DNA from 2 places in the Williamsia sp. MIQD14 genome. Region 2 is predicted to be linked to the other one. Evidence: predicted binding sites of a transcription regulator. Region 2 holds the regulator's gene; the other holds the start of a gene.
The links. Region 2 encodes LexA, which represses DNA repair genes until DNA is damaged. Its sites were predicted from a motif close to CGAACANNTGTTCG; they were not measured.
Positions count from the first base shown of each region.

Region 1: the regulator LexA is predicted to act here: its motif matches at 3,884-3,897, upstream of ACQ7HM_RS16385 (DUF222 domain-containing protein).

Region 1 covers NZ_JBPFDG010000004.1:372,740-380,720, forward strand. The annotation lists gene cobC (Rv2231c family pyridoxal phosphate-dependent protein CobC) at 1-560, shown strand, start outside; gene ACQ7HM_RS16370 (Nif3-like dinuclear metal center hexameric protein) at 562-1,722, shown strand; gene ACQ7HM_RS16375 (zinc ribbon domain-containing protein) at 1,762-2,499, shown strand; gene ACQ7HM_RS16380 (bifunctional RNase H/acid phosphatase) at 2,504-3,610, shown strand; gene ACQ7HM_RS16385 (DUF222 domain-containing protein) at 3,936-5,396, shown strand; gene ACQ7HM_RS16390 (SLC13 family permease) at 5,429-6,655, opposite strand; gene ACQ7HM_RS16395 (DUF1697 domain-containing protein) at 6,675-7,196, opposite strand; gene ACQ7HM_RS16400 (alpha/beta hydrolase) at 7,238-7,981, opposite strand, start outside.
Region 2 covers NZ_JBPFDG010000005.1:460,552-468,532, forward strand. The annotation lists gene hrpA (ATP-dependent RNA helicase HrpA) at 1-3,790, shown strand, start outside; gene nrdR (transcriptional regulator NrdR) at 3,728-4,228, opposite strand; gene ACQ7HM_RS19620 (LysM peptidoglycan-binding domain-containing protein) at 4,352-4,843, opposite strand; gene lexA (transcriptional repressor LexA) at 5,047-5,727, shown strand; gene ACQ7HM_RS19630 (SDR family NAD(P)-dependent oxidoreductase) at 5,814-6,677, shown strand; gene ACQ7HM_RS19635 (phosphoenolpyruvate--protein phosphotransferase) at 6,700-7,981, opposite strand, start outside.

The DNA.
Region 1 (7,981 bases), on a different contig from region 2:
ACGGGGTGGAGATCGACGAACCGGAATCCCTCGTCGAGGCGGCCCATCCCGACGTGATCGTGATCCGCAGCATCACCAAGACGTTCGCCCTCGCAGGCCTTCGTGCCGGATACCTCTGCGCCGCAGCCGATGTGATCGCCCGACTGACCGCGGGTCGCCCCCATTGGCCGGTCGGCACCCTGCAGCTCGCCGCGATACAGGCCGCGCTGTCGGAGCGGGGGAGGGCCCATGCGCGCGAGCAGGCCCGCGTCGTGCGGGCCGACCGCGAGGACATGTGCGCAGCCCTGACCGAGGCGGGCATCACGGTGTGCGGCACCCCGGCGGCGTCGTTCCTGCTCGTGCGCGTCGCCGACGGCACGGCCCGCAAGAACCACCTCGCGCGCGCCGGTTTCGCGGTCCGCAGCTGCGCCAATTTCGCCGGACTCGGACCCGACCACCTGCGGCTCGCGGTCCGCGATCGCGACGCCGTCGCCGGACTCATCGCGGCCTGGTATCGAGCCGACGACGCCGGACACCACCGGCACGACACCCACCGCACCGACATGACCGACGGGAACTGACGTGGCTGCTCTGCGCGATCTGATCGCACTGCTCGACGAGACATACCCGCCCCGACACGCGGAGTCCTGGGACAGCGTCGGTCTCGTGTGCGGTGACCCCGGCGACACCGTGACCGCGGTGCTGATCTGTGTCGACGTGACCGACGCGGTCGTCGACGAGGCCATCGCGACCGGCGTCGAACTGATCGTGGCCCACCATCCGCTGCTGCTCCGCGGCGTCGACACCGTCGGCGCGCACACCCCCAAGGGGCGGTTGATCCACCGCCTGATCCGGTCGGGGTGCGGCCTCTACACCGCGCACACCAACGCCGACATCGCTCGTCCCGGGGTGTCCGACGCCCTGGCCGAGGCGCTCGGCGTCACCGACACCCGCCCCCTGTCGCCGTTGCCGAGCCCGCCGCTGGACTCCTGGGTGGTGATGGTGCCGCAGGCCGCTACCGATGCCGTGGCCGAGGCGATGTTCGCCGCGGGGGCCGGGGCCATCGGCGACTACAGCCGCTGCCGGTTCACCGTCGCCGGGACCGGCGAGTTCCTTCCCGGTGCCGCGGCGACCCCGGCGATCGGTGCCGTCGAAGAGATCACCGCCGTCGCCGAGGACCGCATGCAGATGGTCGCGCCGCGTGGCCTACGCGATGCGGTGGCCGCGGCACTGCGCTCCGCGCACCCCTACGAGGAGCCCGCCTTCGACCTCGTCGAGCTCGCCGACACCCCGTCCGACGTCGGACTCGGGCGGGTGGGCACCCTGGCCGAGCCGATGTCGTTGCGCGCGTTCACCGATCACGTCGCGGCCTCGCTCACGACCGCACCGTGGGGCGTGCGGACGGCGGGCGACCCCGACGCGATGATCTCGACGGTCGCGGTGTGCGGCGGCGCCGGTGACTCGCTGATCGACGCCGCGGCGGCGGCCGGCGCCGACGTCTACGTCACTGCCGATCTGCGACACCATCCTGCCGACGAGCACCTGCGCGGCGGCGGCCCGGCCCTCGTCGACGCCGGTCACTGGGCGACGGAGTTCCCGTGGTGTGCGCAGGTCGCCGGTGTGCTCGGCTCCCACGACCCGGGACTGGTCATCTCGCGGTTCGACCGTCCGACCGACCCGTTCACCCTGCACGCCGCGGCCTCCACCAGCGGTGTCACGGGCCGGACCGACGCCGACCGGTAGTGTCGCCAGAACCCCTACAGAACAGGACACCCTCGCGACATGAAGGCAGATCCGGCCGATCAGAGAGCCCTCCTCGACCTGGCCGAGGTCGACGCCGGGGTCTCGAGGGCGACCCACCGGCGGTCCCATTCGCCGGAGGCCGCGCGGGTCGCCGAACTGACCGAGGCCCTGCGTGAGTACCGCGATCAGACCATCGCCGCCCAGATCGCGGCCGAGGACCTGGCTCGCGAGGTGCGGCGACTCGAGAACGACATCGCCGTGCTCGCCACCCGCCTGTCGAAGGATTCCGCACTGCTCAACGGCGGCACCCTCACCGGTAAGGCGCTCACGGAGATCGAGCACGAGATCGCCGGTCTGCACCGTCGCCGCGGTGTCGCCGAGGATGAGTTGCTGGAGGTGATGGAACGTCAGGAGGCCACCGCCGCAGAGGAATTGCGCTGCGGGGCACTGGTGACCCACACCGAGGAGGAGATCGCGAAGGCCGAGGGCGACGCCGCGACGGCGATGTCGGAGATCGACGTGACCGCCGATGCGGCGCGCACCCGTCGCGACGAACTGCGTGGGCAGATCGACGACGCCCTGCTCGCCGTCTACGACAAGCAGGTGGCCCAGGGGCGTATCGGCGCGGGACTGCTCCGGCAGGCGCGGTGTGGGGCCTGCCGCATGGAGATCGACCGCGGCACCCTCAGCCGCTACGGACAGGCCCCCGCCGACGAGGTGCTCCGATGTGACGAGTGTGGGGCGATCATCGTCCGCACCCACGAATCCGGGGTCTGAGACAGTGCGGGTGATCGTCGAGGCCGACGGCGGATCACGCGGCAATCCCGGCGTCGCCGGATACGGGGCCGTCGTGTGGGACACCGATCACGAGACCGTGCTCGCCGAGCGCAAGGAGTACATCGGCCGCGCCACCAACAACGTCGCCGAATACCGCGGGCTCATCGCGGGACTCGGCGCCGCGCGGGACTGCGGGGCCGGCGAGGTGCGGGTCCGGATGGATTCCAAGCTCGTCGTCGAACAGATGTCGGGGCGGTGGAAGGTGAAGCACCCGGACATGATCCCGCTCGCCGCGCAGGCGCGGGATCTGGTCGCGGAGTTCTCGAGCGTCGACTTCGTCTGGATCCCCCGTGCGGAGAACTCCCACGCCGACCGGCTCGCGAACGAGGCGATGGACAGCCGGACCGACGGCCAGGTCGCCATGGGCCCCGGGTCGGCGTCGCCGGAGGAGAAGAGCGCGGCGGCGGCGACCGGCCCCGGCTGGACCGGCGCGATGGGGGAGCCCACCCGTCTGCTGCTGGTGCGTCACGGCCAGACGGCGCTGTCGGTGGACCGCCGCTACAGCGGTCGTGGCAACCCGGAACTGACGGCACTCGGTGTGCAGCAGGCCGATCGGGTCGCGCATCGGATCGCTGCGAGCGGTGGGATCACGGCCGTCGTGTCAAGCCCGTTGTCGCGTGCGCGCGCCACGGCCGACGCCGTCGCCCGCCGCGTCGGACTGCCGGTGCACGAGGTGGACGGCTTCACCGAGACCGACTTCGGCGAGTGGGAAGGTCTGACGTTTCTCGAGGCGATGCAGCGTGATCCGGAACTGCACCGCGCGTGGATGTCCGACACCTCGGTCGCCCCTCCCGGTGGCGAGAGCTTCGACGCCGTGACCGAGCGCGTGCGGGTCGCGACCGATCAGGTGGTGGCCGACCACGGACCCGGCAACGTCGTCGTGGTCAGTCACGTCACGCCGATCAAGACCGTTCTGCGCCACGCCCTCGACGTCGGCCCATCCATCCTGTTCAAGCTTCACCTCGATCTCGCGTCACTGTCGGTGAGCGAGTTCTACTCCGACGGAGGCAGTTCCGTCCGCCTCGTCAACGACACGAATCACCTCACCTGACGCCGGCACCCAGGTGCCAGCCGTCCTGAGTATGTGGAAACGGTCGGGCGAGTGGTTGTGCTGACTGTGTGGAAACGTTCGGTCGGGTGGTGCTGGTTGTGCTGACTGTGTGGAAACGTTCGTCGAGTGTGCTCACCGGCTGGCGTGAGCCGACGACGAGACAACGCACACTCGACGACCGGCTTCCGCACCGTCAGCGGCAGTAGAACGCATTCAGACGAGCGAAATACACTCACGTTCAACACTATTCATCAAAATCAACCTCCCGCACCTCGAACATCCGTGCTAAACTGGATGTACAGAACCACCTGGGGAGGGGCTAGCGGTGAGCGATCTTTTGGCGAAATACGCTGCCTTGGAGCAACTCCTGGATGAGCTAGCCCAGGCCTCATCCGACAGCTACGAGGAGAAGACGGTCGCGGACTTGGCGATCCGGCACGAACGGATCGCGCGGCGGATGGAGGCGATCGGTAACCGCAGGATTCTCGAGGTCTCCGACCGCGACGCGCACCGCGCCGTCGGGTGCGTGACCGCCACCGAGTTCCTGCAGACGAAACTGCGCGTGACGCAACCGAAGAAACGTCTCAAAGAAGTACAGGCACTCGAACCGATGCACGCGATGACCGGCGAGAAACTGCCGCCGGTCTGCCCAAACACCGCCCGAGAACTCGCCGCAGGCGCGATCGGTCCCGACCACGTGCACGCCGTACTCGACGTCATGGCCAAGATCCCCACCGCGGTCGAGCCCGAGCACCGCGCCTTCGCCGAGCAGACCCTGGCCGAGTTCGCCACGACACTGACGCCGAAAGAGATCGCCGCCGCGGGCGTGCGGATCCTCGCTCACCTCGATCCGGATGGCACCCTCACCGACGATCGAGATCGTGCCCGGAACCGGAAACTGAATCTCGGCTGCCAGGACTCGCAGTTGATGTCGACACTCACCGCGACGCTCGACCCGATCACGCGTGCACTCTTCGACGTCGTGCTGGCGAAGTGGGCCGCGCCGGGGATGAACAACCCCGACGACGACCAGTCACCGCGCGGTGACGGCGCAGAGATCAGCAGCGATGCGTTGCGGGAGGCGGCCGATCGTGATTGCCGCTCGCAGTCCCAGCGCAACCACGATGCCCTGAAAGCTCTTCTCGACGCCGCGGTCAACGGCGGTCTGCTCGGTCAGTCGCATCGCGGACTGCCGCCGCAGATCATCGTCTCCATCACCGACGCTCAATTACGTGAGCACGCCGGCATTGCCCGTACCGTCACCGGCGCCGACCTCCCGATCTCGGAGGTGGTGAAGCTCGCCGCAAACGCCCAGACACACCTCGCCGTGTTCAGCGACGTCACCGACGAGCCGCTGTTCTTCGGCCGGTCTCGTCGGCTGGCATCGCAGTCGCAACGGTTGATGGCCTTCGCGAAGTACAAGGGTTGCAGCAAAGACGACTGCCCAACACCGTTCGCGCACACCGAAATGCACCATGCCGAAAACGACTGGGCCGACGGCGGCCTCACCGACTCGCCGCACATGGCACCCGCATGCGGCCCCCACAACCGGGCCGTCGGCACTGAACCGCACCAGTGGACCACCCAGAAGATCACCGACGGCCCCGACAAAGGCCGCTACGGCTGGCGACGCAACACCGACCCACCCGAGACACTCCGCGCCAATCAACTCCACCGGATCGATGAACTCCTCCAGCGATACCGGAACCCACCTGACGCCGTCCCTGCGGTGAGTCGGCGGTTCGACATCACCTGGCCTGGTGTCGAGTTGTATCCCGCCGCGTGATCTGTGGTTGCCGCGTTCCACAGACTCAGTCCTCAGGCGACCAGCCACAGTGCCGTGACAGCGGCGACGATCGACGGTGGGCCCGCGACGAGGCCGAGGGCGGAGAAACCCGCCGCCGACACGGCGACACCGTCGCGGCTGACGATGCGGCGCCACAACAGGTTCGCGAGCGAGCCGACGTAGGTCAGGTTCGAGCCGATGTTGACACCGAGGAGCATCGCCAACAGCGCGACGGTCGGGGCGCCCGACATCGCGGCGAGCAGCAGCAGCGTGGCGGGGATGTTGTTGATGACGTTGGCGACCACCGCGCCGATCGCGGCGATGCCCAACAACGCGAGCAGGCTCGACCCGTTCGGCACGATCCCCGCCAGCCACCGTCCGATGGCGCCGTCGGCGATCGCGGCGACCAGGACGCCCAGGGCGAACACGAACAGCAGGAACAACGGATTGATCGCCGTGATCACATCGACCACGCCGGACGCCTTCCGCGCCATCGCGATCACGGTCAGCACCACCGCACCCGCGGTCGCGAACCACACCGGCTCCACACCGACCTGAGACGACAGGACGAACCCGACGAGGGTCGCCCCGAGGACACACAGCGCGGCGACCGGTGCCGGGCCGGGATCCTCCGGATCGTTGTCGGGTTCATCGGCGATCTCGGCCCGGAACCACCAGCGGTGCACCGTGTACTGCACCACGAGGGCCGCGAGCCAGGGGAGCGCCATCAGGACGGTGAAGCGTCCGAAACTCAGGCCGGTGGCCGAGAACGCCAGCAGGTTCGTCAGATTCGACACGGGCATCAACGACGATGCCGCATTGGCCAGGCTGATCGTCGCGACCGACAGCGGTCGAGGCCGGACGCCGAGTCCTCGCGTCACCGCGATGAGCACCGGCGTGAGCAGGACGACGGTCGCGTCGAGATTGAGTGCGGCCGTCGTGACCGCGGCCCCGACGAACCCGAGTGCGAACAATCGTCGGCCGTTGCCCGCGCCGGCGCGTCCGATCTGCCGCGAGACCCAGCCGAACACCCCGAGCACCTCGCACGCATGCGACAAGGCCAGCAGCGCAGCGAGTGTGGCGACGGTCGTCGCGAGTCGCTCGATCTCGTCGAACGCCTCACCGAGGGTCACCGCGCCGACGGCGATCGCGATCGCCGCCGCGGGCACCGCGACCGTCGCCTCGGGAAGCCCCCGCGGACGCCAGACGGCGAACGCGAGCGCCAGCACCATGAGCGCCACTGCGCCCGCTGCCATCATCTCTGCCGTCCCCGGGCCCTCAGCCGAGGATCTTGCGGAGGGTGCGCAGGTTGCGGTTCGTGGTCGTCGCCTTGTACTTCGGGTTGCCCAGAACCTTTCCGAAGGGGCTCGTGAGCGTCTGCTTCTGCGGTACCGACCAGTAGACGACGCCGTCCCCACGGGCGACGGACTCGACGTCGCCGTCGATATCCACGCCGAGCAGTTCGGTGAGCACCGCGTCGTCGGCGACGAACACCACGTACGCGTGGACACCGTCACGCTCGTCGAACGGGTACGCCGCGGTGGCCGCCGCGACCCGATCGACGGTGTGGACGAACACGAACGCCTCGTAGCCGAAACGGGTGCCCAGTGCCGGCTCGATCAGCGCACGCAACTGCGACGGTTCGCTGTCGGTTCCCGAGTCGAACACGACGTTGCCCGTCGCGAGCACCGTGCGGACATCGGTGAACCCGAGTTGCGCGAATTCGTCACGCAGATCGGACATTCCGACCCGCACGCCACCGACGTTGATGCCTCGGAGCAGAGCGACGTAGCGGGCCACCGCGTCAGGGTAGCGCCCCGGTGGTGTCGTCGGCGCGGACGCTACCGTCGGCCGACCGGGACCCCGAGGGCGCGGGCCACCGTCGGCCAGGCGCGGTGCAGGTCCTGATTCCAGTACCCCCACGAGTGCAGTCCGGTCCGATAGTCGATCGTGGTCGCCACCCCGGCTCGGCGGGCAGCGCTCGCGAACAACCTGGTGCACGTCAGTGCGCCGCTCTCGAGCGCCCCACCCACCGGCGACGCCAGCCCGGCCAGTCCGAGGGAGAAATCGGGCAGGCCGTTGCCGACGGCGAGATAGAGGGAGGTGTCACGCAGGACGTCGACCTGTGACGCCGGGTCGTGCGCCCGCCACTGCGCGTCGCCCGGTGTGCCCCACATGTTGTCGGGGTTCCCGCCGCGGGTGAGGATGCTGCCCTGCGTGGCGGCCGCAGCGGTCGGGTCGAGAAGATCGAGGCACCCGCTGAACGCGGCCACACCGCGGTAGAGACCCGGGTGCCGGACGGCGAGCATCATCGCGCCCGTGGCGCCCATCGAGACGCCGCCGATGGCGTTGGTCCCGTTGCCCCGGAAGGTCCGGTCGATCACCGGGGGCAGTTCCGATGCGAGGAACGTGTCCCACTTGTTCACGCCCAGAACGGGATCGGTCCGATCCCAATCGGTGTAGTAGCTCGCGGTGCCGCCGATCGGCAGGACGACGTTGACCGACTTGTCGGCCATGAACCGCACGATGTCGGTCTGATCGGTCCATCCGCTCTGGCGATAACCGGTGAGGACGCCGGCGTCGAT
Region 2 (7,981 bases):
ACGCCTGGCGCGGCGGGCTGCGCTCGTCCCCGAGCTGACCTACCCCGACGAGTTGCCGATCTCGGGGGCGCGCGACGAGATCGCGGCCGCGATCGCGACCCACCAGGTCGTGGTCGTCGCCGGCGAGACCGGATCGGGCAAGACCACCCAGCTGCCGAAGATCTGTCTGGACCTGGGCCGCGGCGTGAGGGGCGCGATCGGTCACACGCAGCCACGCCGGATCGCCGCGCGGGCGGTCGCGACCCGGATCGCCGAGGAGACCGACACCGATCTGGGCGCCGCCGTCGGATTCGCCGTGCGATTCGACGACCGGTCCGGCGCCGACACCCTCGTGAAGGTGATGACCGACGGCATCCTGCTGCGCGAGATCGGACGCGATCCGCTGCTGCTGGCCTACGACACCCTCATCATCGACGAGGCGCACGAACGCAGCCTCAACATCGATTTCATCCTCGGCTTCCTCAGACAACTGTTGCCCCGTCGACCCGACCTCAAGGTCGTGATCACCTCGGCGACGATCGACCCCGGGCGATTCGCCGAACACTTCGGCACACCGGAGCACCCGGTCCCGGTCATCTCGGTGTCCGGCCGCACCTACCCGGTCGAGATCCGCTACCGCCCGCGCGATGCCGCCGGCGAGGAGGACGACGACCACGACGACATCGATCAGATCGCCGCGATCGAGGCCGCCGTCGGAGAGCTCACCCGCGCCGGTCCCGGAGACATCCTCGTGTTCCTGGCCACCGAGCGCGAGATCCGCGACACCGCCGACGCACTGAGGCGCCGCCTCGACGACCGTGTCGACATCCTCCCGCTCTTCTCACGACTGTCCACCGGCGATCAGCAGAAGGTGTTCTCGACGTCGGACCGTCGACGGATCGTGTTGTCCACGAACGTCGCCGAGACCTCGCTCACCGTGCCCGGCATCCGTTACGTGGTCGATGTCGGCACCGCGCGCATCTCCCGGTACTCGTTGCGCACGAAGGTGCAGCGGCTGCCGATCGAGCCCGTCTCCCAGGCCAGCGCCCGGCAGCGGGCGGGTCGCTGTGGACGCGTCGCCGACGGCATCTGCATCCGTCTGTACTCCGAGGACGACTTCGAGGGCCGCCCCGAGTTCACCGAACCGGAGATCCTGCGCACCAACCTCGCATCGGTCATCCTCACGATGACCGCCCTCAACCTCGGCGACATCACCGACTTCCCGTTCGTCGAGGCGCCCGATGCCCGCTCGATCCGCGACGGCATCGGCCTGCTCGAGGAGCTCGGCGCCGTCGACGGGACCGGCACCCGCCGCGGTCTGACGAAGGTCGGGCGCGACATCGCCGACCTGCCGATCGATCCGCGCTGGGCGCGGATGGTGGTCGCGGCGCACGAGAACGGCGCGCTGGCCGAGGTGCTCGTCATCGTCGCGGCGTTGTCGTTACCCGATGTCCGCGAACGTCCCACCGAGAAGCGTCAGGCGGCCGACGAGTCCCATGCGCGATTCGCGGTGGCAGGATCGGATTTCCTGTCGATCCTCGCGCTGTGGCGACACCTCGAGCAGATGCGGGACGAGCTGTCGAACAACCAGTTCCGCAAACGATGCGAACGCGAGTTCCTGCACTGGCTCCGGATTCGCGAATGGCGGGAGCTGGTCCGACAGCTCGAGCGCATCACCGCCGACAAGGGATGGACCCCCAACACCTCCGACGCCTCGCCCACCGCGGTGCACCAGTCGCTGCTCGCCGGCCTCCTCGGGCACATCGGTGTCCGCGACGGCGACACCCGCGAGTTCCTCGGCGCGCGCGGCACGCGGTTCGTGGTGTTCCCGGGCTCTCCGTTGGCCAAGAAACCGCCCCGGTTCGTGATGGCCGGTGAGGTCGTGGAGACCTCGCGACTGTTCGCCCGCACGGTCGCCGGGATCGAGCCCGAGTGGGCCGAGAAGATCGCCGGACCGTTGGTCAAACGCTCCTACAGCGAGCCGCACTGGTCGTCGAAACGGGGTTCGGCGATGGCCTACGAGCGGGTCACGCTCTACGGCGTGCCGCTCGTCGCGCATCGCGCCGTGCCGTTCGGGCGCGTCGACCCGGAGACGTCGCGGGACCTGTTCATCCGGCACGCGCTGGTCGAGGGCGACTGGCGCACGCGGCATCCCTTCTTCGAGCGCAACCGCCAGATGCTCTCCGACGCCCGTGATCTCGAGCACCGTGCCCGCCGCGGCGACCTGGTCATCGATGACGACCAGCTCTTCGACTTCTACGACCAACGCATCGGTCAGGAGGTCGTGTCCGCGGCGCACTTCGACACCTGGTGGAAGTCCGCTCGTCGCGAGAAGCCCGACCTTCTCGACCTCACCCCCGACACGGTGGCCGACCCCGACGCGGTGTCAGCGACCGAGTTCCCCGATCACTGGCAGCAGGGTGAGGCGCGTCTCGACCTGACCTATCAGTTCTCCCCCGGCGCCGAACGGGACGGGGTGACCGTCCACATCCCCCTCGCACTGCTGCCACGGGTCCGTCCGTCGGGTTTCGACTGGCTGGTCCCGGGGTTGCGTACCGAGCTCGCCGTGGCGATGGTGCGGAGTCTGCCGAAATCGGTGCGGCGTCGCCTGGGTCCCGCCGCCGATGTCGGGGCCGCGGCGATGGCGGCGCTCACCCCTCGTAGCGAACCGGTCGCGGTCGGGCTGGCCCGGGAGGTCGGTCGCCAGACCGGGGTCGCGGTGTCACCGAACGATTTCGATCCGGCGGCACTGCCGCGCCACCTGCGGATGACGTACGCGGCGGTCGCCGACGACGGATCGGTCGTCGCCACCGCCGAGTCGCTCGCCGGACTCCGCGAACTCGTCGGGGGCTCCGGTCCGTCGGTGCCGTCCGGCGGTGGTTCCCGCGCGCTCCGGGGTGCTGGGTCCACGGCCCCCACGCCGACACCGATCACCGAGTGGACGGCCGCCGGCATCGGCACCATCGCCTCATCGGTCGTCGAAACCGTTGCCGGTCAGCAGGTCACGAGTCATCCCTACCTGATGGTGGTCGACGGTGGTGTCGTACGTGCTGTCGCGACCACGGCAGCCGAGGCGCAACGGCAGACGCACCGCGCCATCCGACGCCTGCTCGAGATCTCGATCCCCGCGCTCAAGCCCTCGGCGGCCGGTCAGTTGCCGGTCGCGGCGCGCCTGGCGTTGTCGCAGAGTCCCTACCGCTCGATCGACGACCTGCTGCGCGATTGCACGCGGGCGGCGATCGGCGATCTCACGGGGCCGACCGCACAGGTGCGCGACCCGGCGGCTTTCGCGGCGTTACGGGCCGCCGTCGCTCGTGACGCCCCGTCGGTGGCCCGTGCCGCCCTCGCGGCCGCGGCCGATGTGTTGACCCGTGTCGCGCCGATCCGCGCCGAGCTCGATCGGCTCGGTGCGGCTCCGGCCGTCGACGATGTGACCCGACAACTCGACGATCTGGTGTTCGACGGGTTCATCGGCGCCACCGATGCCGAACACCGAGCGCGTGTGGCGGTGTACCTCGACGCCATCCTGGTGCGGCTGGGCAGACTGCCCGCCGCGACGGCGACCGATGCGCGGTCCATGGAAACGCTGGATCGTGTTCTCGACCGGTGGGCGGAGGTGGTCGAGCGGGCGACACCGGCACGGCGCGTCGCCCTCGGGGAGCAGATCCACTGGATGGTGGAGGAGCTACGCATCGGGCTGTTCGCCGAGCGGATCAGACCCGCCTACCCGGTGTCGGAGCAGCGGATCCTACGGGCGATCGACGGGCTCGCCGGCGGCACCGACGGAGGCGGTGGCGGCGCGCGACGGTGACGCCCGCAGGTCGTCGATCTCGCGCTGGAAATCGTCGACCGATTCGAACGACCGGTACACCGAGGCGAAGCGAAGGTAAGCGACCTCGTCGAGCTCGCGCAGGGGTCCCAGAATGGCCAATCCGACCTCGTTGCTGGGGATCTCGGCCGATCCGGAGGCACGCACGGCGTCCTCGACCTGCTGGGCCAGAAGCCGCAACCGGTCCTCGTCGACAGCGCGGCCCTGGCAGGCGCGGCGCACGCCGAGCATCACCTTCTCCCGACTGAACGGCTCGGTGACCCCGTTGCGTTTCACGACGGCGAGCACCGCACTCTCGACGGTGGTGAACCGGCGACCGCAGTTCGAGCACGAACGGCGGCGGCGGATGGCCTGTCCCTCGTCGGCAACCCGCGAGTCGACCACTCGGGTGTCCTCGTGCTTGCAGAAGGGGCAGTGCATCGACGTGTCCTCGAACCTGATCCGCGGGCGACGCGCGTCGAGGACGAGCCCCGTGGCGTCACAGGGTCCGAGGTGGACCCACGGTCGCGAGGATACCGACCCGGGTCGAGCGTCACACACCGGTCAGTTCCGGTAGAGGGGGGCGAGCAGCGGTTGGCCGGCGGTCAGCGCCGATCCGCTCATGTGGTTGAGCTCCTTGATGTCGGCGACCACGGCGGACGTCGACCGGTCCGGGGCGACGCGCGCGGCGAGCTCACCCAACGACTCCCCGCCGCGGACGTGGACGACCGAGGTCCCGGCGATGGGGGCGGCCGTCGACTCGGTGGCGGCCGATCCGCCGAGCACGACCGCCCACACGGCGACCGCGAGAGCGATGCCGGCGACGATCGCCGCGCCCCATCCGATGGGTGCGGGCCGACGCGACACCGGCGCGTGACGACGTCCGTCGGCGCACAGCACACCGGCGGGGCGTGCATCGACCGGCCGACCCGAGGGCCGCCGGCGAGCGGGCACAGGGCGCTGCGCCGGCCGCGGCGCGCGCTCGACGGTGCTCCCGGAGGGGCGGTACCCCGTGTGGGCGGTGGTGCTGCTGTGACGCGTGAGAGTCTGATTCATGACGTGCTCCTCATCGACCAGACGTTCGAGTGAACGTGTGTTCGATTTGTATCACGCGGCTCCGACAATGTCCCGACACGGTCGAACAAATGTTTGAAAGTTGTTATCCGCTGCACTACTGTCCCAGGTGACAGCAGGTCCGCGCGTCGTCCGAACCGTTCGAACAGACCGGTCGGGAGCGGGGCCGCGACAGGAGGGACACCGTGTCCGACACCACCGTCACCACCACCGAGTTCGCCGACGGCCCGATCAGCGAGGCCGATCTGACCCCCCGGCAGGCGAAGGTCCTCGAGGTCATCCGTGCGTCGGTCCGCGAGCGCGGTTATCCCCCGAGCATCCGTGAGATCGGCGACGCGGTCGGCCTCAACTCCACGTCGTCGGTCGCCCACCAGCTGCGCACCCTGGAACGCAAGGGCTTCCTCAAACGCGACGCGAACCGCCCCCGCGCGGTGAACGTCCAGGACGCCGATCCCGGCGACGGCGGCGGCTCCGACGCACTGTCGCTCCCGACGCCGACCTTCGTCCCGGTGCTCGGTCGGATCGCGGCCGGCGGGCCCATCCTCGCCGAGGAGGCGGTGGAAGAGGTGTTCCCGCTCCCCCGCGAACTCGTCGGCGACGGCGCGCTCTTCCTCCTCCGCGTGGTCGGCGAGTCGATGATCGACGCCGCCATCTGCGACGGCGACTGGGTGGTCGTCCGCCAGCAGAACGTCGCCGACAACGGCGACATCGTCGCGGCCATGATCGACGGCGAGGCCACGGTGAAGACCTTCAAACGCACTGACGGACACGTGTGGCTCATGCCCCACAACCCACAGTTCGACCCCATCCCCGGTGACGAGGCGGCCATCCTCGGCAAGGTCGTCACCGTCATGCGTCGCCTCTGATCGCCCGCCCACACCCCGCAGAAGCCATCTGACCACGCCGCGTGTCACACTGGTTCCCCCGCTCGGGGTGGACGACAGGAGACGTGATGGGCGCACAGCGATTGGTCCTCGACGGGGCAGTGGTCGTGGTGACCGGTGCCGCCGGCGGCATCGGACGTGAGGTCGTCCGCGAGGTGCATCGTCGCGGGGCCCGGGTGGTCGCACTCGACCTCGTGCAGTCGGCTGTCGACGACGCCGTGCGCGGACTCGACCCCGAACGCGTGCTCGCCGCGCAAGCCGACGTCACGGTCCCGGCGGATCTCTCCGACGCGGTCGATCGCGCCGTGGATCGGTGGGGCCGGATCGATGTGGTGTTCGCCAATGCCGGTATCTCCAGCGGGGATTCGGCCGACACCGTTGCCAGCGTGGCCGACGGCGTGTTCGAGCGGGTCATCGGCGTGAACCTGATGGGCGTCTGGAACACCGTGCGCGCGGCGCTGCCGCACATCATCGAGGCGCGCGGCCACGTCCTGATCACCTCGTCGACGTACGCCTACCTCAACGGCATGGTGAATGCGCCCTACGCGGCGTCGAAGGCTGCCGTGGAGCAGATCGGTCGGGCGTTGCGAAGCGAGCTGGCGGCCCATGGTGCGACGGCCGGGGTGCTGTACCCGGGATGGGTCGCCACGCCCATCGCCGACGTCGCCTTCGGCAAGGACGAGCTCGCCACCGCATTGATCAAGCGGGCGTTCCCGCGGCCGCTCCTCACACCGATCAAGCCCCGCCGTGTGGGGCTCGCGGTCGCCGACGGCATCGAGACCAGGTCACCCCGGATCCAGGTCCCGCGGCGGTGGATCCCGGTGGCTGCGCTGCGCGGCATCGTCAACCCGCTCTCCGACGCCGCGCTGCAGCGCGACACGACCATGATCGGCCTCGTCCGCGAGGTGGAGGACCGCGCGCACCGGCGGTGAGGTCAGCCGATCCGCGACGTGATCAGCCGTGGAGGGCCGCCGCGGCGGCGACGCGCGCGTCTGCGGGATCCGCGGTCGCCAGGGCCGCCCTGGCCGCGGCCCGGCACTGCTCGGTGGTGACCTGGCCGAGCGCGGCGCCCACCCCGGCCGCGGCCGCGGGCGCACTCGACAGTGACGTGACGCCCATGCCCACCAGCACGCAGGCGAGCAGGGGGTCGGCGGCGGCCTCGCCACACACACCGACCGGTTTGCCCGTCGCCGAGCCCGCCGAGGCGACCATGTGGATCAGCGCGAGAACGGCAGGCTGCCACGGATCGGTGAGGTAGGCCAGTTCGGCGGACATGCGGTCGGCCGCCATCGTGTACTGCGTGAGGTCGTTGGTGCCGATCGACACGAAGTCGACCTCGGCGAGGATCGACGGCGCCAACAGTGCGGCCGAGGGGATCTCGATCATCACGCCGGCGACGAGGCCGCGGTTGCGCACCTTCGCCGCGAAGTCGCGCGCCTCGGTCGCGGTGGCCACCATCGGCGCCATCACCCACGGGGACGACCCGGTCGCCTCGGCGGCGGCCGCGATGGCGTCGAGTTGCCGGTCGAGCAGACCGGGATTGCCGAAGGCCACGCGCAGACCACGCACACCGAGGGCGGGGTTGGCCTCGGTTCCGTTGTCGGCGAACAGCAGTGGCTTGTCGGAGCCGGCGTCGAGGGTGCGGATCACGATCTTGGCGTCGGGCTCCCCCGCGGTCGGCACGAACGCCTCGATGACCTCGCGGTAGAGCGCTGTCTGCTCGGCGGCGTCGGGCTCCTTCGCCCGATCGAGGAAGGCGAGCTCGGTCCGGAACAGACCGACTCCCTGCACCGGGAAGTCGGTGGCCGCGCGGGCGGACACGCCGTCCTGGACGTTGGCGAGGATCGACACGTCGAGACCGTCTGCGGTACGTCCCGGTCCGCTCCACCGTGACACCAGCTCGGCTGCGTCGCGGGAGCGCGCGACGGCATCGCGGGCGGCTTCGGCATCGGGGCCGACGGTGACGGTGCCCGCCTCGCCGTCGAGCATGACCGGGGTGCCCGCGGCCACCGACGTCAGCGCGCCGACGGCGACGACGCAGGGGATCCCCAACTGCCGGGCGATGATCGCGGTGTGACTGGTCGGTCCGCCCAGACGAGTGGCCAGGCCGCGCACGAGGGCGGGGTCGAGCCCGGAGGTGTCGGCGGGGGCGAGGTCGTCGGCGAAGAGGATGACCTCGTGGTCGGGCTGGGCCAGACCGGGTTCGGGATCGCCCGCGAGTTCGGCGAGCACCCGG